One region of the Rossellomorea sp. QJM3NY_18 genome, then DNA from elsewhere that is predicted to be linked to it. Evidence: predicted binding sites of a transcription regulator. Region 1 holds the regulator's gene; each other region holds the start of a gene.
The links. The regulator Rex, encoded in region 1, represses fermentation and respiration genes when NADH is low (regulators of the CRP and FNR family bind a similar motif). The targets are predictions, from matches to a motif close to TTGTGAAATATTTCACAA.
Positions count from the first base shown of each region.

Region 2: AC0VXY_RS21185 (AtpZ/AtpI family protein) is a predicted target of Rex. The motif match lies at 2,931-2,948, and genes of this name have one in related genera.
Region 3: AC0VXY_RS08445 (cytochrome ubiquinol oxidase subunit I) is a predicted target of Rex. The motif match lies at 940-957, and genes of this name have one in related genera.
Region 4: AC0VXY_RS17895 (hemerythrin domain-containing protein) is a predicted target of Rex. The motif match lies at 3,481-3,498, and genes of this name have one in related genera.

Region 1 is NZ_CM149659.1:289,219-294,850, reverse strand. It holds gene AC0VXY_RS01675 (lysostaphin resistance A-like protein) at 1-525, shown strand, start outside; gene AC0VXY_RS01670 (YdiK family protein) at 522-731, shown strand; gene tatC (twin-arginine translocase subunit TatC) at 747-1,514, opposite strand; gene AC0VXY_RS01660 (twin-arginine translocase TatA/TatE family subunit) at 1,530-1,700, opposite strand; gene AC0VXY_RS01655 (redox-sensing transcriptional repressor Rex) at 1,755-2,432, opposite strand; gene AC0VXY_RS01650 (ABC-F family ATP-binding cassette domain-containing protein) at 2,624-4,564, shown strand; gene tsaD (tRNA (adenosine(37)-N6)-threonylcarbamoyltransferase complex transferase subunit TsaD) at 4,880-5,632, opposite strand, start outside.
Region 2 is NZ_CM149659.1:4,126,355-4,131,986, reverse strand. It holds gene AC0VXY_RS21195 (serine hydroxymethyltransferase) at 271-1,512, shown strand; gene upp (uracil phosphoribosyltransferase) at 1,927-2,556, shown strand; gene AC0VXY_RS21185 (AtpZ/AtpI family protein) at 3,104-3,325, shown strand; gene AC0VXY_RS21180 (ATP synthase subunit I) at 3,332-3,706, shown strand; gene atpB (F0F1 ATP synthase subunit A) at 3,729-4,442, shown strand; gene atpE (F0F1 ATP synthase subunit C) at 4,520-4,732, shown strand; gene atpF (F0F1 ATP synthase subunit B) at 4,874-5,401, shown strand; gene AC0VXY_RS21160 (F0F1 ATP synthase subunit delta) at 5,398-5,632, shown strand, end outside.
Region 3 is NZ_CM149659.1:1,640,063-1,645,694, reverse strand. It holds gene AC0VXY_RS08445 (cytochrome ubiquinol oxidase subunit I) at 1-822, opposite strand, end outside; gene AC0VXY_RS08440 (ABC transporter ATP-binding protein) at 1,104-2,927, opposite strand; gene AC0VXY_RS08435 (ABC transporter ATP-binding protein) at 2,938-4,692, opposite strand; gene AC0VXY_RS08430 (TlpA family protein disulfide reductase) at 4,897-5,352, opposite strand; gene AC0VXY_RS08425 (peroxiredoxin) at 5,466-5,632, opposite strand, start outside.
Region 4 is NZ_CM149659.1:3,464,369-3,470,000, forward strand. It holds gene AC0VXY_RS17870 (nitrate/nitrite transporter) at 1-823, shown strand, start outside; gene mobB (molybdopterin-guanine dinucleotide biosynthesis protein B) at 874-1,371, opposite strand; gene modB (molybdate ABC transporter permease subunit) at 1,478-2,146, opposite strand; gene modA (molybdate ABC transporter substrate-binding protein) at 2,165-2,929, opposite strand; gene AC0VXY_RS17890 (MogA/MoaB family molybdenum cofactor biosynthesis protein) at 2,926-3,426, opposite strand; gene AC0VXY_RS17895 (hemerythrin domain-containing protein) at 3,636-4,154, shown strand; gene moaD (molybdopterin converting factor subunit 1) at 4,223-4,531, opposite strand; gene AC0VXY_RS17905 (molybdenum cofactor biosynthesis protein MoaE) at 4,474-4,926, opposite strand; gene AC0VXY_RS17910 (molybdopterin molybdotransferase MoeA) at 4,926-5,632, opposite strand, start outside.

The DNA.
Region 1 (5,632 bases):
CTTGAACGGAGTGCTCCCATGGGCGCCGGCCGTTCGATTGTTTGGGCGGTACTCGGAATTTTCATGGCATTCATCGCTCAATCGGTTGCGATACAAGTCGAATATGCGTTAGGAATTCAAATGGGATCTGAAAACACCCAGATGATCATCGGCATTATTGAAAAGGTTCCATTATCCATGCTGGTCGCAGCCATCATCGGACCCATACTAGAGGAAATCGTGTTCAGGAAGATCATTTTCGGCGTGCTTTACGAGAAGATGCATTTCTTCTTTGCCGCTCTCATCAGCTCGGTCATCTTCGCCCTCGCCCATTTCGAACCTGAGCATGTGATCCTGTATTCAGCAATGGGATTCACCTTCGCCTTTCTTTATGTAAAAACGAAGCGGATCCTGGTGCCAATATTTGCTCACGTGGCGATGAATACAACGGTCGTTCTAATGCAATCTATCTATAGGGACGATATCGATAAAATGATGAATGAAGCTGAAAAAATTCAAGGATTTATTGGAGGATTATTTCTATGAGGAGATCACCATTATTCTCGGGAGTGATCTATCTCCTTCTCGGTGTGCTCTTCACCTATTTTGCTGTACAAAACGTACAGAATGATGAAGGTTGGGGATTTTTCACGTATATGCTCATCTTTCTTGCGACCCTGGACTTCGGTTCCGGGTTAAGGATGATTATGCTGCATTTTAAAATTAAAAAACAAATAAAGAACAAAAAATAAGGATTGATCATTTGATCAATCCTTATTTTTGTCCTCGTACTGTTCCATTTCAAGCTTCTGCTCCGCTTCCAATACCTTTTTGTATCCGATCTTGGAGATCCAGATGCTGATTTCATATAGTATGAACAGCGGTACCGTCACCATTAGATGAGACACAATATCGGGTGGCGTGATAAGAGCCGCGATGACCAATAAGATAAAGTAGGCTGCTTTCCTCATCTTCCCCATCATCATCGGCGTGATGATACCTAACCGTGTAAGAAAAAGCATGGCTACGGGTAACTGAAAGAGAAAACCAAAAGGAATCGTGATCTGGAATAAGAAATGAAAATATTCGTTTATTCCGATCACTTGTTCTATATTGAGATTCATTGATAAACCCATCATGAATTTCACGATATATGGAAACAAAATAAAATAAGAAAATGACAATCCACCTAAGAAAAGGATTAGGGAAACTGGAATATAACTAAGCGTCACTTTTCTTTCTCTTTCGTATAAACCCGGACTGACAAAAGACCAGACTTGAAAGAGAATGATAGGGGATGTCATGATCAAAGCAATGAACATGATCATTTCCATATAGATCTTGAGAGGATCTGTGATACGAAAGGCATTCATGGTTAATTCTTTCGCTTCATCGGCATGCTGTAAGTACCTGATCAGCGGTTCCGCAAGAAAGAAGCTTACAACAACTGCTAACAAGAAGAAAACGACTACAAACATGAGTCGTTTTTGCAATTCTCCTATATGTTCATAAACTGTCATGTCTCTTTGACTCATGGCGTTCATCCTACTCTACTTAGCACTATTATTTTTTTCGTCTTCATCATCTGCTAAGCCTTTTGTTGCATTTTTAAATTCACGCAATGTATTTCCTGCCGCTTTTCCTAATTCCGGAAGTTTCTTAGGACCGAAAATAAGTAAAGCAACGACTGCTATTAATACGAGGCTACCTGGACCTGGCATAATGAGACACCTCCTCTTTTACCATTCTATCATAACGTAAATATGAAGAATTTTCTATTCTGTTATGATTCCATCTTGTGACATTTCCGTGTCATCCTCTGAATAATGCTTCAAGAAGTAAACGAGTGACTGAAGTTCCACCGCCAAGTCGATATGATGGACGCGGATATGGTCAGGCACCGTCAATCTCGCAGGGGTGAAATTCAGTATCCCCTTTATATTCGAAGAAACCAATCGCTCTGTGATATTCTGAGCAGAAGATGCCGGCACCGTCAGAATCGCTACTTCAATATCATGCCCCACAAGACGCTCTTCTAAATCATCTAAATGAAAAACGGGTACATCGCTGATTTGAGTCCCGACCTTCTTTTCATCCACCTCAAAAGCCATTTCGATCTTCGTATTATTATTCTTGATGAAATTATAATGAAGAAACGCTGTACCAAGATTCCCCACCCCGATCAACACAACCTTCGTAAGGGCATCCTGATCCAGTGTCTTACGGAAGAATGATAGCAGATAATTGACATTATAGCCGTATCCCTTTTTACCCAATGCACCAAAATAAGAAAAGTCCCTGCGGATCGTAGCAGAATCAACTTTCACCGCTTCACTTAATTCCTTCGATGAAACCCTCTGCTTACCGGATGAGTACAGATTCTTGATAAATCGATAATATAGCGGAAGGCGCTTGGCCGTTGCCTGTGGAATTTTCGTTGTATCCTGGTTCATATTGTATTCCCCCACATCTATTCAAAACCTCTGATACCGCTTCCAAAATTGAAAGCATCCAGAATTTATTAAACTCTACTACTCATCATACACTATATTTTATCCTAAGTGTACGAAGATTAATAGTCGATTTATTGCCGTTCCCCTCTCAAATACGGTACACTAGCACTATGAAATAGAGGTGAAACGTCATGATTCTTTTACAAGTGAATCAACTAACAAAGAACTTCGGTGCAGATAATATCCTATCAAATATTAAACTTGAAATACAGACTAGAGATCGCGTTGCCCTTGTCGGCCGTAATGGCGCAGGAAAGTCGACTCTTCTAAAAATAATTGCAGGTCACCTCTCCTACGATTCCGGGGAGATCACTAAGCCAAAGGGCGTCTCCATCGGGTATCTTGCCCAAAATACGGGTCTAGAATCTGATCTATCCATCTGGTCTGAGATGCTGACCGTCTTTGAGGAATTGAAACTGCAGGAAAAGAAATTACGATCACTGGAGCAACAAATGGCCGATCCTTCAGTATATGAGCAAGAGGATGTCTATCAACGGGTATTGAAGGAATACGATCAACTCCAGGTTCTCTTCAAAGATTCCGGCGGCTATCAGTATGAAGCGGATATCCGTTCCGTCCTTCACGGATTGAACTTCGCCGATTTTGATTACGAAACAAAGATATCCACATTGAGCGGCGGCCAGAAAACCCGTTTGGCCCTTGGTAAGCTTCTACTGACCAAGCCTGACATCCTCATCCTTGATGAGCCGACCAACCACTTGGATATCGAAACGTTATCTTGGCTTGAATCGTATCTGCAGAGCTATGAAGGAGCCGTCTTGATCGTTTCCCATGATCGCTACTTTTTAGACAGCGTCGTCAATCAAGTGTATGAGATTTCCCGTAACAGGAGTAAGAAATACCTGGGGAATTACAGCAGGTATCTTGAACAAAAAGCAGAGGACTATGAGAAAGATCTCAAAATGTTCGAGCGTCAGCAGCAAGAAGTCGCAAAGCTCGAAGACTTCATTCAACGGAACATCGCAAGGGCTTCCACTACGAAAATGGCACAGAGCCGGCGAAAAAAACTGGAGCGTATGGATAGGATGGACCGCCCACTCGGGGATGAGAAATCTGCCAGCTTCGCATTTCAAATCGACCGCCCAAGTGGGAATGACGTGCTGCACGTCCAGGACCTTACCATTGGCTACGGGAAAAACGAGACGATTTCCTCCCATATCGATTTCTCTGTCAAAAAAGGAGACAGTATCGCACTGGTCGGTCCAAACGGCATCGGAAAGTCGACGCTTTTAAAAACATTGGTGAATAAACTACACCCTTTGGAAGGCGCATTTAAATTCGGTTCCAATGTGTCCATCAGTTACTATGATCAGGAACAAGCCGAACTATCCTCGAACAAGACGGTCTTAAATGAGCTATGGGACGAGTATCCGATGAAGATGGAGAAAGAAATCCGTACCGTACTCGGTAACTTCCTCTTTTCAGGGGAAGATGTCCTAAAGCCCGTTTCTACACTAAGCGGTGGAGAAAAAGCCCGGTTAGCCCTCTCCAAACTGATGATGGAAAAAGGGAATGTCCTGATCCTGGATGAGCCGACGAATCATCTTGATCTGGATAGCAAAGAAGTGTTGGAAAATGCCTTGATCGATTATCCCGGGACTATCCTCTTTGTGTCCCATGACCGGTATTTCATCAACCGTATTGCCACAAAGGTCGTTGAACTATCCAAGAAAGGCTCGACGGAGTATCTTGGCGATTACGATTATTATGTAGAAAAATTACAGCAGCAGGAAGAACTGGCGGCACTTGAACGCATGGAACAGGGTGAACAATTACAAGAGCCTACTCAAAAACGATCCCACAAGATTGACAAAGAAGCGAAAAAGCTCGAACGTCAACGAAAGCGCAGAGTCGAAGAAATCGAAGGTCTGATGGAAGTACTAGAAACAAACATACAGGAGAAAGAAGAGCTTCTCTGCGATCCTGATATCTTTCAAGATCACGAGAAAGTCCAGGATATTAATGAATCACTCACAAAAGCTAAAGAAGAGCTTGATTCTTTATTGGAAGAATGGACAGAACTGGAAGAACTACTTCAAGAAGAGCAGTAATCCACAGGATTGGGGATAACGAACACTCCCCAATCCTTTCTTATTCCACATTTTTATCCACAATCAAAATACTTATATAACGTTATTCACAGTAGTTTTCCACACTATCCACAAAAATAGCTTAAGTTATCCACAATTATTACCATTATTTAGGATGAAAAAACCCTTTCTTTTTCACAATGTATACACACTAAATAAGTAGTTATTAACAACTTATCCACAACCTGTTGATAAAACGTATGTTCGTTACTCACAGGATATCAACAAAGTATACGAAAAAAAGCTTGAACGACGACGTCGCTCAAGCTTTTCTTTTTAAAAATTTTCGATATCAAGTCCTGGATGAGCATTCATATCCATGCTTCCTCTTTTTCCTTGTTGGAATAACACCGTTCCTGCGGCTGCAATCATGGCAGCATTATCTGTACAGAGGGATAACGGAGGGATGACCAACTCCACTTCCATTCCCTCAAATGCGGCCTGAAGGGCAGTACGCAAGCCTTTATTGGCCGCAACTCCGCCGGCAAGTAAGACTTGCTCCACTCCATACTCCTTTACAGCCTTAACCGTTTTAGTTACTAACACATCAATGACACTTGCTTGAAAGCTCGCGGCCAAATCCTGTGGATGAATCGTCATTCCTTTTTGCTTGGCATTGTGAAGCGTGTTGATAACTGCTGACTTCAAACCACTGAAGCTGAAATCATAGGAACCTTCTTCCAGCCAGGCCCGGGGCAGATCAAGATTCGCTTCCCCCACATGTGCCAGCCTGTCAATATGCGGCCCTCCTGGATACGGAAGGCCCAACGTACGCGCTACTTTGTCGTACGCTTCTCCTGCAGCATCATCTCGTGTTTCTCCGATAACCTCAAAGGAACCGTGATCTTTCATAAGTACAAGCTCCGTATGTCCTCCGGATACAACCAGGGAAAGAAGGGGGAACCTCATCTCTTTCACTAAGCGGTTCGCATAGATATGCCCTGCAATGTGATGGACTCCCACCAACGGTTTATCGTGGGCAAAAGCGAGAGCTTTGGCCGCGTTCACCCCAATTAATAGTGCGCCTAC
Region 2 (5,632 bases), 470 kb from region 1:
ATAGGTGGGGAAGCAGAGAAAAGGGTTTGCCGGCTTCTTCTGGAGTCGATAAAAGCGGGGTGTAGTGCTCCTTCGTTGTGATTGGCGTAGGGCGGAAACTGTTTGTGAGCAGTGTCACAAGAGGTCCGTCCCTCGAGTGAGGTCGAAAACACGAACGTTACGTTTTGACTAGAGGTTTTTATTTCGCCTTTTGATGAATCGTGTTAGAATGGGAGTGAATGAATCAATGGGGCGCCGCAAGTTGGGCCTATGAATTAAAGGGGGATATGTATGAGTAAGATTGCCAAGCAAGATCCGGAAATTTATGCAGCGATTCAAGATGAATTAGAGCGTCAACGAACAAAGATCGAATTAATTGCATCTGAAAACTTTGTCAGTGAAGCCGTTATGGAAGCACAAGGCTCTGTTTTGACAAATAAGTATGCTGAGGGGTACCCAGGTCGTCGCTATTATGGTGGCTGTGAGCATGTGGACGTAGCCGAGAATCTGGCCCGCGACCGTGCGAAAGAGCTTTTTGGAGCGGAGCATGCCAATGTTCAGCCTCACTCAGGAGCTCAAGCCAATATGGCAGTCTACTTCACCATCCTTGAACAGGGCGACACGGTTCTTGGAATGAACTTATCTCATGGGGGACATCTGACTCACGGAAGTGCGGTCAACTTCAGTGGAATTCAATATAACTTCGTCGAGTACGGTGTGGATGAAGAAAAGCACCTCATCAACTACGAAGATGTTAGACAAAAAGCATTGGAGCACAAGCCGAAGCTGATCGTAGCGGGGGCAAGTGCGTATCCAAGAGCGATCGATTTCGCGAAATTCCGTGAGATCGCAGACGAAGTGGGAGCTTACCTGATGGTGGATATGGCTCACATCGCCGGTCTTGTAGCGGCTGGACTTCACCAGAACCCGGTTCCGTATGCAGACTTCGTAACGACAACGACTCACAAAACATTGCGCGGACCACGCGGCGGGATGATCCTTTGTAAAGAAGAGTTTGCGAAGAAGATAGACAAGTCTATTTTCCCTGGTCTTCAAGGTGGCCCACTCATGCACGTCATTTCAGCTAAAGCTGTGTCATTCGGTGAAGCTCTGCAGGATTCCTTCAAAGAATATGCACAGAACATCATCGACAATGCGAAACGCTTAGGAGAAGGTTTGGTGAAAGAAGGGATCGATCTTGTATCGGGCGGTTCTGATAACCACCTATTACTGATTGACACTCGTTCATTAGGCTTGACTGGTAAAGTTGCTGAAAAGGTTCTTGATGAGATCGGAATCACCGTTAATAAAAATACGATTCCATTTGATCCGGAAAGCCCATTTGTCACAAGCGGTGTCCGTATCGGAACAGCAGCGGTCACGTCCAGAGGATTCGGACTCGGAGACATGGACGAAATTGCTTCCATCATGGCATTGACATTGAAGCACCATGAAGACGAGGCTAAACTGGAAGAAGCACGCAAGCGCGTGTTGGATTTAACAAGCAAATTTGAATTATATCCTGAAAGATAATCGATGTTGACCTCTTCATTAGGGACGGACGTTCCTGGTGGGGAGGTTTTTTTAGTTGGAGGGTTTCCATATTTTGTTAAAAAACGCAATTGATTAGTAAAATGACGCAATTAACGAAAAAACGACGCAATAAAAATAAAAATGACGCAATTACAACGAAAAATGACGCAATAATCATGAAAACGACGCAATCACCTCCACCCCAAGCCTCCTGGGCAGTACTCACTCAGTCAAAATAAACAAAAACCTCATTGAAGAGATCTATCTCAACTCAAATCTTCTCAATTCTAACGATTCCATTACACTTCCCAACTCATGTTGCTCTTAAATTGTCTTTTATGTACAATAGTCTGAGGTGTAAATGAAGTGGACAAACCATTTTTACATAAAACTGAATTAAAAGGAGAGAGTCGTATGGGCAAAGTATATGTATTTGATCATCCGTTGATCCAACACAAATTGACGTTTATCCGTGATAAAGAAACAGGAACAAAGGAATTTCGTGAGCTGGTAGACGAGGTTGCAACACTGATGGCCTTTGAGATCACACGTGACCTTCCTCTTGAGGATATCGACGTTGAAACGCCGGTAAGCAGCGCTAAAGCGAAAACCCTTGCAGGAAAAAAATTAGGGATCGTCCCTATTTTACGAGCTGGCCTTGGAATGGTCGATGGAATCCTTAAATTGATCCCGGCTGCGAAAGTGGGACATGTCGGGTTATATCGCGACCCTGAGACTCTTAAACCGATTGAATATTACGTGAAGCTTCCAAGTGATGTGGAAGAGCGTGACTTCATCCTGGTTGACCCGATGCTTGCAACGGGGGGATCTGCTGTTGAAGCCATCAACTCATTGAAAAAGCGCGGTGCTGTAAGCATCAAATTCATGTGCCTGGTTGCTTGTCCTGAAGGTGTGGACGCCATCAAAGAAGCGCACCCTGATGTTGATATCTTCATCGCCGCTCTTGATGAGAAGCTGAATGAAAAAGGCTACATCGTTCCTGGACTTGGGGACGCGGGAGATCGTTTGTACGGAACGAAATAATCAATGAACTCCAAAAGCCGGATTATCGAAAACGATAATCCGGCTTTTTCTATTTGACTGGAAGTATTTACATTTAATTCAAGGGTTACTGAGTAAGGGATTCTTCTATATAATGGAGGGGCATGCGAAGTAGGATATCTATGAATTTGTTAATATATTTCAAAGTTGTGCGTGTGGGGTGGGCAGTCGGATGGGCTTTTCGACGGATCCAGCTCCGGGGGCTTGGGGCTCGAGGTCATAAGTCAAGCCAACCAAAAAGGCAAAGGACGCCTTTCCAGTCCATTCATCTTATGCTTGTCGCCTCTGCCCAACCCGCCTCCGCTTTTCTGGTAATTGTGTTGAAAATGTGAACAATCTGGAAACGCGTGGATAGGTTGTGAACTTTTTAACTTGAACGCATTGACATAGATTAAGCCCTATTGTATGCTTACAAAGGATGTAAAATGATAAGGTTTTCACAATGCGGAAACCCTTATGCAATCGGTTTTACATCATGTCTGAAATGCTTGCCTCATGTTCAAATTTCGTTTGAATGGGAGAGGTTGAAATGGGTCAAAAAAACGAAAGCCCATATAAAGCGATGGCGATTTATTCTGCCATTCTAGCACAGCTTGTCGGGTCTATCTTAGTCGGGATTTTCCTGGGGAGATGGATTGATCAGCAGGTTGATTCAGCACCACTCTTTTTAATCATCGGTTTGCTCCTCGGCCTTGCCGCAGGGATTTATGCGATGCTTCGAACAGTACGACATTTCTTCTTAGGAGAATAATAAGATATGCCGGAACTCCATCAAATGTTTAATAGACAGCGGAAATACATAATTTACGTGCTTTCTATTTACGTCCTGGGTTGGGGATTCACCACCCACAAATCAGTATTCTTAGGGTTAATTTTAGGGACAGTTTTAAGTCTTTATATGCACTGGGGCATGACCAAGCGGGTCTCGAAGTTCGGGGACGCCGTTGTTGAGGGGAAAAAAGTGAGATCACTAGGAACCACTTCCCGTATGGCCGCAGCCGCCCTTGGAGTCATCATTGCCACACGATTTCCAGAAACATTTCATCTCCTAAGTCTTATTATTGGATTAATGACGACCTATATTGTCATTATGATAGATTATTTTTTCAGCAGCTTCAAAACTAATAAATAGCGGGGAAGAGAGGTGAAGTATTTTGAATCATGGAGCACCTACAGCCCATTTTCTGGGTTTGACTTTTAACCTTGCGAACGTTTTGATGATCACGGTCGCAACGGCCATAGTGTTTATAATAGCCCTCTTATCTACACGTCGCTTAGCCCTGAAACCGACCGGAATGCAGAATTTTTTCGAGTGGGTGATGGACTTCGTCAAGGGGATCATTAAGAGCAACATGGACTGGAAGACGGGTGGCCGTTTTCATATCTTAGGTCTCACGATTATCATGTATATTTTTGTATCGAATATGCTGGGTCTTCCATTTTCTGTCGTATATGACGGCGAATTATGGTGGAAGTCGCCTACAGCCGATCCTGCCATCACGATGACCCTGGCGGTTATGGTCGTGGTACTATCCCATTTCTATGGAATCAGGTTGAAAGGGTTTGGCGAATATGGGAAAGACTTTTTCAAACCTATGTGGTGGTTATTCCCGCTAAAAATCATTGAAGAGTTTGCAAACACTCTTACATTGGGTCTTCGACTTTACGGTAACATCTATGCCGGTGAAATCCTGCTTGCACTACTTGCGGGTCTTGCCGTTAACGGTGGTATCGGCGGAACGATCGGAGCAATCGCACCAATGCTTGCTTGGCAAGGATTCTCGGTATTTGTCGGATCGATCCAGGCGTTCATTTTCTGTATGTTAACAATGGTTTATATGGCTCACAAAGTTAGCCACGACCATTAATATATACCTGTTCATTACGGTGGACAAACATATATGTAAAAAATATTTTTCTTATACATTAAAGGAGGAACTTTAGAATGAGTCTTATCGCAGCAGCAATTGCAGTTGGTTTAGCAGCACTAGGAGCAGGTATTGGTAACGGTCTTATCGTAGGTCGTACAGTAGAAGGAATTGCACGTCAACCGGAATTACGTGGTACTTTACAAACAACAATGTTCATCGGTATCGCATTAGTTGAGGCACTTCCAATCATCGGTGTAGTTATCGCTTTCATCGCACTGGGAAGCTAATAAAACGGACAGGTTGAATGGCGAAGTTCGTCTTGACGATTATCTTCGCCATTCCTATGTATTAGAGAATAGATTCTTTGCAAGAACGGTTCATTTATAAAAAATACGATCCAATCGATTCTTGAAGGGAGTGAGTCGAGTATGTTTACTAACGCATTCGTTATAGGTGAGGCAGCAGGTCACGGCGGCCTTAACACAGGGGATATTGTCTTTCAGCTGATTATGTTCCTGGTCCTTATGGCGCTACTAAAGAAATTCGCCTGGGGTCCATTAATGGGAATCATGCAGCAGCGTGAAGACCACATCGCCGGTGAAATCACGGCAGCCGAAAAGAGCCGCACTGAGGCAAACAATATTTTAGAAGAGCAAAAGAAACTTCTGAAAGAAGCTCGTCTTGAAGCTCAAACAATGATTGAAAACTCTAAGAAACAAGGTTCTGAACAACGTGAAGAGATTATCGCAACTGCTCGTCAAGAGGCAGAGAGATTGAAAGAATCTGCAAAGCGCGAAATCGAAACTCAAAAAGAACAAGCTGTTGCAGCACTACAGAAACAGGTTGCATCTTTATCAGTACTTATTGCTTCTAAGGTCATTGAGAAAGAACTTTCTGCTGATGATCAACAGAAGTTAATTAACGATTATATTCAAGAGGTAGGGGAAGAGCGATGAGCTACTCTACAGTTGCAAAACGCTATGCGTTAGCTCTTTTCGAGATTGCCCAGGATCATAATCAGCTTGAAGGAATCGAAGGAGAGCTGCGTACAGTGAGAGCGGTTTTCCTTGAGAACACCGAATTAGCGGTTCTCTTTGAAAATCCTAAGCTTACGTTAAATAAGAAGAAGTCATTGATTCAGGAAGCATTTTCCACGGCTTCCCCTTATGTCTTGAACACATTGATGC
Region 3 (5,632 bases), 1.4 Mb from region 1:
ATCAAGCGTCCCGAAAACGATTAAATCGGCATTCTCTTCCGACTCAAAATGCCACTCTGCCGCCGCAAGTTTCTCAGGCTGATACTCAGCCAGGAACTTGGCTGATAAATCTCCTGCCAGAGCGGAGCCAAAAGCAAAAATCAGGGCAGATACCATCGTTAAACGAAGGGCCTTCTTATGATAATCCCATCCCTTTTTACGGAGGATCGCAAATGCTGTGATCGCTGCCAGTATGAGGGCAGATGTTAAGTAGGCCGTCATCACCACATGAAACACTTTGGTTGGTGTCGCTGGATTAAACATCGCTGCAATCGGATCGATATTGATCGCTTTTCCATTTTCCAATTCGAATCCCTGTGGTGTATTCATAAACGCGTTCACAGTCGTAATGAATAGGGCAGATGCCGAAGAACCGATCATCACCGGTATCGTCAGCATCCAGTGAATCCATTTATTCTTGAATCGATCCCACGTATAAAGATAAATCCCCAAAAAGATGGCCTCAAAGAAAAACGCAAAAGTCTCCATGAATAAAGGCAGGGCAATCACCTGTCCGGCAACCTGCATAAATGATGGCCACAACAACGATAGCTGAAGCCCTATCGCGGTGCCGGTCACCACCCCGACAGCCACCGTAATCGTAAATCCCCTCGCCCATCTTCGTGCCAGCAAAAGGTAATGAGGATCATTTCGTTTGATCCCCATAAACTCCGCTATGGATATCATAACCGGTATCCCTACCCCAATCGTTGCAAAAATAATATGGAATGCAAAGGTTGTCGACGTAAGCATCCTGCTTAAAATCACACTATCCAAAACCATTCATTACTCCCCCTACCGAATTACTTTTAATCGTAAACAGCTCTTTCCTACTGTTTATCACTTATTGTTCATTATAAAACCTAGGAATGAGTTTGTGAAGTATTGAACATGAATATTTTGTGACTTTTTTCACAAAGTTTTTTTAGCTTTTTCAGTTTTATGATTTATTTTTGCAATTTTCAATACGCAATATCGTCCGATATGCAATTTCCTACAAATACCGCACCCCACCATCACAAAAAAAACCCCACACACCAGTGCAGGGTCTTCAATTCTCTACATCACATCGCGTCCAACATTCTGAACTGCGACTTCACCAGTTCAAAATAGTCTCCCTGCTGTTCCATCAATTCCTCGTGGTTTCCGGACTCTTTGATTCTGCCATTTTCAAGGACAAAAATATTGTCGGACTCACGGATTGTGGATAGGCGGTGGGCGATGATGATCGCGGTACGGCCGTTCAGTAGTTTCTTCAATGCGTTTTGGATCTTGACTTCTGTTTCTGTATCGATGGATGCTGTCGCTTCATCCAGGATGATGATGCGAGGGTTTGCCAAAAGGGCACGTGCGAAGGACAGTAGTTGTCTTTCACCTACAGATAACACATTCCCCCGCTCCTCGACTTCCGTTTCGTAACCATTGGAGAGCTTTTCGATGAATTCGTTTGCCCCGATGGCTTCGGCTGCCTTCAAGACCTCTTCATCAGATGCACCCGGGCGTCCGAATCGAATATTATCCATGATCGTTCCTGAGAAGATGAATGTATCTTGCAGGACAATGCTGATTTGACTTCGTAAGCTTGAAACAGATGCATCCCGTAAATCCACTCCATCAATCTTCACCACGCCATTGGTCGGGTCGTAAAATCGGCTGATAAGATTCGCAATCGTCGTTTTTCCTGATCCTGTATGTCCGACGAGTGCAACGGTTTGCCCGGCTTTCATTTCCAGATTGATGTCCCTAAGTGCTTTACGTTTGGCATCATAAGAAAATTCTACATGTTCGAATTGAATTCTTCCTTTGATATCGGTCAGATTCAAGGCATTCGTCTTTTCGTTTACGATCGGTTGTTCATCCAGGAATTCAAAGATTCGCTCTGATGAAGCCATCCCGATCAACAGCTGATTATATACCTGGCCGAGTCTTGAGATAGGCTCCCAGAACATACCCAGATAGAATGCGAATGAGACGAATTCACCAAGTTCCAGTGATCCATTTTGAATGAGGTGGGCACCAAACCAGATGAGTACGGCAGTTCCAATGGCATTCGTTAATTCCACCAGGGGACGGAACATGGCATTTTTCTTTGTGGCCTCTCTCCAGCTATCGAAAGTCTCTGTGTTGATTCCATCAAAGAAGGCCATATTTTCTTTTTCCTGGGTGAATGATTGTGTCACCCGTATTCCCTGAATGCTTTCATTCAAATGGGAGTTTAGTTTTGATTGCTTGAGCCTTACCACTTGCCAGGATTTGCGTATTTTTTTGCGCAAGCTTGTAGAGATGAAGAACATGATAGGCAAAATAACCATGACTGCAAGCGTCAGTTCCGGACTTAACGTAAAGAGTATCACGATGATTCCGATGAGCAGAATGATGTCCATCAACAGATTGATGACGCCATTTGTGAAAAGCTCCTGAAGGGAGTTGATGTCATTCATGATCCTGACAAGGATGGATCCTGCTGAACGCTGATCAAAGAAACGGTGGGAAAGCCACTGTACGTGACTGAATAAATGTTTTCTCAGGTCATAGATGACCCCCTGCCCCAATTGATTCATCCATTTGATCCTGAGGACATTGGCTATATAATTCAAAACATACAGTCCCGCTATGACTCCCACAAGGGTAAAGAGAAGATTCTCATCTTTTTGCCTGATCGCTTTATCGAGTGTGTACACACCGATGAGGATCGGGATGATCAAACGGACAGCCGTTGTAATCAGAACGGTGATGATGGACAAGGGCAACAGTTTTTTTGAATATGGTTTTAAATAAGTCAGTAACCGATAGAGCTGTTCCCAGTTGAATGGCTTATCGATCACTTGATCAGTTGAGTAATGGAACCTGCTCAGAATGTTTTTATTCACTTTCTTTTTTTCACTCAAACCCTATCACCTACCCTTCCTGAGTTTGTACTATTTTTTTCTGATCTTTGTATTGAATATCATAGATTCGCTGATACGGTCCGTTATTTTTCAATAAGAAATCGTGAACTCCCCGTTCAACCACTTTCCCATTTTCCAGGACGATGATTTCGTCGGCATGCTTAAGTGATGAAATCCGGTGTGCGATAATGAAGGTCGTGCGATCGGACATGACTTCTTTCAGCGCTTTTTGGATTCTGAATTCCGTTTCCATATCCACTGCACTCGTAGCATCATCAAGAATGAGGATCGACGGGTCTGTGCAGATCGCGCGTGCGATGGCGATCCGTTGTTTCTGACCGCCTGAAAGACCCAATCCCCTTTCTCCCAATTTTGTGTCATACCCATCAGGCAATTCCGAGATGAAATCATGTGCCTCGGCACGTCTGGCTGCTTCGATGATTTCTTCCATGGATGCTTCCGGTCTACCATATGAGATATTGGCTTTGATGGTGGAGGAAAATAAGAATGACTCCTGGAGGACAAATCCGATATTTTGACGGAGTGATTTAAGCGAGTAATCTTTTACATCCCTTCCATCAATGAGGATTTCGCCTTCATCCGGTTCATAGAAACGTGTGATCAGCTGGGTGATACTCGTCTTCCCTGATCCTGTGCCCCCGATCAGACCAATGACCTTGCCTGGTTCTGCCTTAAAGGAAATATCCTCAAGAGCAGCTTCGTCATGCACCGTGTAATTCAGTGATACGTGCTTGAATTCCACTTCGCCTTTCAGTCGATCAACATGAATGACCTCATTGTGATCCTTTATCTTCTCATCCACTTCCAGAATCTCCAATAATCGCTCTCCCGACGCCTTGGATTGAGAAAAAAGGTTGATTGTAAATCCAAGATTCATGATCGGCCAGATGATATACCAGACCAAACTGTAAAAAGCGACAAGCTCTCCTGGCTGAAGATTTCCATTCATCACGAGGTATCCTCCATATGCAAGGAGAGTCACGACGCTCACATTCCCTAAGAACTCCATAAGCGGGAAATATTTCGCCCAAATGTCCGAGGTGAAAAGGTACTTATCTTTATAATCACCATTGGACCGGTTGAATTTATTGATTTGAAAATCTTCACGGGACAGTGATTTCACCGTGTTGATCCCGGAAATGTTTTCTTGTACATTCGTGTTCAGCTTTCCGAAGGACTTACGAATACCGCGGAAGGCAGGATGGACCGCCTTATCGAATTTGTATACGGCAATGGCCAGAAAAGGCAAGGAAACCAGGGTGACAAAAGTTAAAGAAGGTGAATAGTAGAACATCACCCCAAAGCTGACCGTCACCAGAAGGAAGAACCTGAGCAATTCTGAGAAACCAAATGATAAGAAAAAGCGGAAAGCTTCTACATCAGCCGTCAAGCGTGACATCAAGTCCCCTGTTTTGGCGTTATCATAATAACTGAATGGGAGGAATTGAAGCTTTTCATACAATTCGTTCCTCATTCGGTAGACCGAAGTGATACCAAAAAGATCCCCATTGTACTGTTGGATGAATGTGGCGATCCCTTTCACGATCATGATACCGATAAATCCGAATGCAAGGTACGGAATCCACTTATATTCCCCTTGGAGAATAACATCGTCAATTGTAATTTGTAAGATTATTGGATATACCACTGTAATGCCTGTAACAAAAATCAAGAAAATCATTGAAATGATAAAATGCCTTTTATAAGGCCAGTAAAAGGCTTTCAATTTTTTAAATGTATCCATAATTTCTCTCCCCTCCGTGTTCCATAAAAAAACAACGTACTACTAAATATATCGGCTTTCGAAATATTTATCTACCCTTTTTTAGAATTTTTTCCTTTTTGTGAATTATCCTTCAAATCTCACTATTCATTTATATTGTAAAAATGAAACCACAAAAAAAGATCGGTCTTTTGACCGATCTCTCCTCCATATTACGTTTGATGCCTATTCGCTTTTTTCCATTTCATCCAGGACTCGGTTCACACGCTTTTCAAGCATCTTCATACCGCTTCCCCCTGCCTGGAAGTGACGAAGGTTTCCATCTTTATCAAATACATAATAAGCAGGGACGTATTGATTTTCAAATGCATCTGTCAATTTGTGCTCACTGTCCACAAAGATCGGCTGAGCGATATCGTGCTCAGCAGCCACCTTTTTGATTTCGTCCAGATTTAAATCCTCCTCTGAACGTGGCATATGAACAGCCATTACGTTCAGTTTATCACTGTATCGGTCACGAAATTCATTTACTTGGGGCATCGCTTCCTTACAGAGGTGACAAGAAATCGACCAAAAATGGATAAGAGTCGGTTTGTCACCAACAAGATCCTTTTTTGTCACTTCTCCATTCAACCATTCAGTAGCGCCGGAGAGTTCCGGCATAGGCGCACGCAGTTTCATAAATATTGCCTCCTTCAATCAGTCTCGATATTTTTTGCTTACAAGATGACTTTGTCCATTTATGGGTAAAAAAAAGACCTAACAAACGGTTAGGCCTTTATTCTTTTTGAAAATTATAAAGTTTTTTGACCTGGCTTCCAGTTCGCCGGGCAAAGTCCGCCGGTTTGAAGTGCTTGAAGGACACGTAATGTTTCTTCAACGTCACGTCCGATATTGTTATGGAATACAGCCTGGTATTGAAGCTCCCCCTCAGGGTTGATGATGTAAAGACCACGAAGAG
Region 4 (5,632 bases), 1.1 Mb from region 1:
TAATGAATTTAATTTAACACCGGTTGACGCTGGGTTACGGACGGCAGGTTTCATCGCTTTATCAACATTTATGCGCCCGATCGGCGGATGGATGTCTGATAAATTCAATCCATACATCATCCTGCTGTTTGTCTTCGGAGGATTAACATTTTCAGGTGTATTATTATCTTTCTCCCCTACGATTGAGGTATATACCACTGGTGTTTTAACCGTCGCGGCCTGTGCCGGGATCGGGAACGGAACGATCTTCAAACTTGTCCCGCTCTATTTCACGAAACAGGCGGGTATCGTAAATGGTCTTGTGGCTGCCATGGGAGGCCTGGGAGGATTCTTTCCTCCCTTAGTATTAACAACCGTCTTCAGTTTAACGGGGCACTATGCCATCGGCTTCATGGCATTATCCCAATTCGCCCTTCTCAGTTTTGTCATCGTATTAATGATGACGTTCCGTGAAAAATTAAAGTTGGAAAATAAAGTACTCGAGAACACCGCCCAGGGAATGATGATCACAAACGAAAAGGGTGTCATTGAACGGGTAAATCAGGCGTTCACTAAAGTAACCGGCTATGAAAAAGAAGAAGCCGTTGGACAAAAACCAAGCATTCTTCAATCCGGCCGGCATGATCAGCATTTTTACTCAGCCCTGTGGAATGAATTAAAAGATCAGGGATATTGGCAAGGTGAAATCTGGAATAAACGAAAAAATGGAGAAGTCTATTTACAATGGCTGACTATTTCAGAGGTTTGTAATGATGCCGGCAATGTAAAATATTATGTCGGACAGTTCAGCGATATTTCTGAAAGCAAAAGAAAAATCAACTAGCTTCATTGAAGCTGTTTCCTCTCAACAGGAAACAGCTTCTCTTTACATGATCAAGGGTTGATGAACGAATCGATCCATAGTTCGAAGGCATCCTGCCTTTTTGCAGTGAAAGTGGGAAGATGATAGTCCGGCGGCAAGGAAAGATGAGAATGTAAAAAGACCGCTTGAACATTTTCCAGAGAGTCAAGAAGGGAAAAGTCTTTTTGATTTCCTATACATACAATTTTGGGATAAAGTTTTTCTTTGTATCCTTCAACCACCAGCACGTCAATCTTAATTAATTCATAGATTCGAAGAATATCATCGAAATCATAGTCTTCCAGTTGGAGAGATACGTTGAAAATACCGCCCCCTTCCACTCCGGCAAGAGTGGCTCCGGCTTTTAGATGACGGTCACTATCCGTCCCCGGCACAACATCCGGGGCACCGTGGCTATGATGCTTTACCGAACCGGTCTTTATTCCTTTCCTGGCCGCATAGGTGATCACATTCGAAGATACAGTAGTCTTTCCGCTGTTTTTAAATCCGACAACTTGAATCACTTTCATTCGCGTCAGCTCCTTTCAAAATCATTTTCGGCGGAAAAAGCGGTGACTTCTTAAGAGAGTCCTGATATTTTAAAACCCCTAGTTGTTCACTTTGGGCTTTTTTGACCTACCCATCCTTACGTCCTTCAAGCCCTTTCATCAGAAACAATAATAGAAAAGATAAACCGATGCTTACTCCCGCATACTTCCAGGCTAAATGACTTTCCCCTGATTCGAGGGCAACATAAATGGCCGTCGAGATCGTCTGCGTTTTTCCAGGGATATTCCCTGCAAACATCAGGGTCGCCCCGAACTCCCCCAAAGCTCTTGTAAAGCCGAGAATGACCCCCATGACGATCGATCTCTTGGCCAGCGGGAGAACGACGTGATAAAAGGCTTTCCAATTGGACGCGCCATCTACTTTTGAAGCCCCGACAATGTCACGATTCACTTCTGCAAAACCTGTTTTCACAGACTGATACATAAGCGGAAACGACACAATCACAGCCGCTATGACTGCTGCCGACTTAGAAAAAAGGATGGTTTGTCCTAAAAGCAGTTCGACCGTCCGCCCCACTGGGCTATTCATACCGAATACAAATAGTAACAAAAAACCAAGTACAGAAGGAGGAAGGACAAGCGGCAAAAGATAAACGGTCTCCAAAACACTGCTGCCCCTGCCATCTGTAATGACAGTTCGATAGGCAGCCAAAACAGCAAGTATTAATGAAACGGCTGATGCCATGCAAGCAACCAGTATAGACAATTGTATGGGAAAGAAAAAATCACCGTTCACTTAAAACACCTGCTCCTCTTATTCTCCGATATGGATAAATCCTTCTTTCTTAAATATCTGCATCGCTTCCTTGCTCTCTAAAAAGTCGAGAAATTCATTTGATTCCTCTTGATGCTTACTTCGTTTCACCCTTGCCCCGTAGTAGCCTGTATCTTTTTGCGGATACTCCTCAAAAAAATCAATAATGCGTAGATTCTCTTCGAACTCAACGTCACTGTGATAGATTAATCCAACAGATGCCGCCCCTTGATTCATAAGCATGAGCACGTGTCTCGCATCCTTTCCATAAATAAAACGCGATTCAGCTTCCTTCCATTGCCCGCTCTGTTCCAATAGTTCTTTCGCATATCTTCCCACAGGTACTGATGCAGGATTTCCGATGACTACTTTTTCCTCCGACTTCCAGACATCCTTAAGTGACTGAATCTCTTCAGGTTTGTTCGTCACAGCGACTACTCTATTCCCTACTAATCTATCACCTTTTTCAACCAGTCCCTCCCTATAAAGGGATTCATAATCGTCCTTAGAAGCAGCCAGGAAGACATTGATCGGGGCACCCTGTTCTACTTGTTTTCGAATCGCACCGGTGGACCCGAAATGAAAGGATAGTTTGACTTCTTCATGCTCTCTTTCAAACTCCTGCTGCAATTCCAGCAGACTGCTTTTCAGACTCGCTGCCGCACCTATCGTAATAACCGTCTCTTCTTTCTTGTCTGACTGGCATCCTGACGCACCGGCAAACAGGATGACCCAAAAGAGAGATTGTAAGATTTTCTTCTTCATGATTTATGTTTATGTAACTCCGTAAGAATATGGCTTATTTCTGGCAGGATCAGCTTTTCCATTGCAAGCTTTACGGCACCGGTGGAACCTGGAACGGAAAAGATCGCTTTCTCATCCACCACTCCTGCGATGGCACGGGAAAGAATGGCCGGAGATCCGATATCTTCAAAATAGCTAAGAGCCCTGAAGATTTCTCCAAACCCCGGTAATTCCTTCTGAAGAAATGAGCGAACCACTTCGATCGTCACATCTCTCTTTGAAATTCCGGTTCCCCCGTTCAATAAAATGACCTCCACTTCATCGTTTGACAACCCGCGCTTTATCGCTTCCCCGATCAACAGCTCCTCGTCTTTTACGATTTCCCGCTGCACAATATGATGACTTGACTGTTCCAGCAGTTGTATCATACAGTCGCCGCTCTTATCTGTTTCCTCGGTACGGGTATCACTTACCGTAATGATCATGACATTTATCTTTTTCTCTGCTGCTGACTTCATGTCGATTCTCCTTTTACGATTTTTCTTTATTGTATCATGATGATTCGTTTTCAATTGTGAAAAACATCACGGGAAAGCCTATCGATTTTTCACGGAATGTTCTTTAAAAAAGTGAGGCGCATCACATCCTTCCCCCTCCTTATTTTGTAAGCTTAGAGTAAGCTTTAACCACTTGAAGGAGGAGAAAACAAATGCTTGGATGCCATCACATGTCTACGAATCATCAGCCTGAAGAACTATGCGAAGCCTTACAGATTTTACGAAATGAACATATACAGTTAAATGAACAAAAGTTGGATTTATTTGAGAAAGCCGGCTGCATCACGAAAGAAAGTGCCACCGAGATACGCATGGAAAAACTGACAGAACTACGCAGTAAAGTCCAAGCCTTTATGACAGCACTCGAATCCCATTCCCAAAAGGAAGAAGGTCACTTATTTGAATTAATGGCAACTTACATTGGACGCAGCAACGGTCCACTTGTCGTGATGGAAATGGAGCATGATCAAGCGAAGGAATTAATCTCAGCTTTCCTCAAGGAAACGGAAGTGATGAGCGGCCATCGGGAATTCGTACATGAGACATGCAAGCTGGTCATTGAAGCGTATCATGTACTAACTTCGCATTTTATGAAGGAAGAAAAGGTATTGTTTCCGATGGCTCAAAACCTATTATCCGAGGTTGAAAAAGAGAGATTATTAGAGGCTTTCAGAGAGGTGTCTCAATAGTCTTGGCTGTTGCATTGCATTGATCAAGAGAAGAAGGTGTATCCTTCTTCATCGGATACACCTTCTTTTCACCCTCCGCTTACCGGAGGAATAAACGCCACGACATCGCCGCTTTTAACCATTGTATCGTCTGTTGCATACTCCTCGTTAACGGCGATCATTGCACCGTTGAGATTAAGTGAGTTATATGTTTCCAGCAGCTGTTGTTTAAGACCTGAAATAGATAGATTGTCAGCTTCTATCTCTATTTCACTCTTCCCTGTTTCTTCACGTAATCCAGCAAATACTAGAATCTTGATCATTGCATTCACTCCCCTTCTTAAAGATGAGGCCGTCCTGATGGATACGGTACGGTTTCCTTTTGGTTTCCGATCCATTCTTCCCCGGATTCCCAATGTTCTTTTTTCCAAATTGGAACAATATCTTTAATTCGTTCGATGGCATACTCATTCGCTTCATAGGCAGCTTTACGATGAGGCGAGGAGACAGCGATGATCACCGCAATATCGGAAATTTCCAATCTGCCGATCCGGTGGGAAATCGCCATTTTCGTTCCCGGCCACTTTTCTTCTGCTTCTTTTCCTATTTGCGCAAGCATCTTGGCTGCCATCGGTTCATAAGCCTGGTATTCCAGGTACAGAGTTCGTTTGCCTTTGGTCCACTCTCGTACTGTACCGATAAAAGTAGTGATGGCGCCGGCATCTCTGCGTTCGACTTTACTTGTGACTTCTTCTATCGAAAGCGGTTCTGATTTCACTTCAAATAACTCCATCACTTCACTCCTTCAACGGAATCTATTTTACTTTCGATTGACATCCCTGATTGGCCTTCTTGATTTTCCAGGAGGAGGATCTGGACAGTCATGCCTTCTTCATATCCCCTCGTTCCCCCAGGTAAGACAATCAGTGCATTCGTGTCAGCCAAGGAAGCGACAGCGCTTGATTTATCAAGGCCGGATGGGAATGCCATAATTCTTCCATTTTCAAATCTGATACTTCCCCGGACGAAACGGGTAAATGGATTAGGCTTTTTGAAATCCCTGCCCAGGACGCCTGTCACTAATTGAAGAAATGGAGCTGGGCTATGAAGGAACGTTCTGATGACAGGTCTTGTGAGAAGCTCAAATCCAACATAACAAGCTGAAGGGTTACCCGATAACCCGAACAAAAGCTTTCCGTCTTTCTCAGCGACCGTCGTCACGCTGCCAGGCCGCATGCCGATTTTATTAAAGAGCACGACCGCTTCCATCTTTTCATAAATCTCAGGAAGATAATCATAATCACCGACTGACACGCCCCCTGTCGTAATCAGCATATCCACCTGTTGAAGAGCGGACAGGATCTGCTGGTAGCAGACCTCGAAGTCATCAGCGAATTGACCGAAATAAACCGCTTCTCCTCCTGCCCTTTCAATTTGGGAAAGAATCATATAGGTGTTACTGTTTCGGATTTTACCAGGTTCTAAATCATCCCGGACTT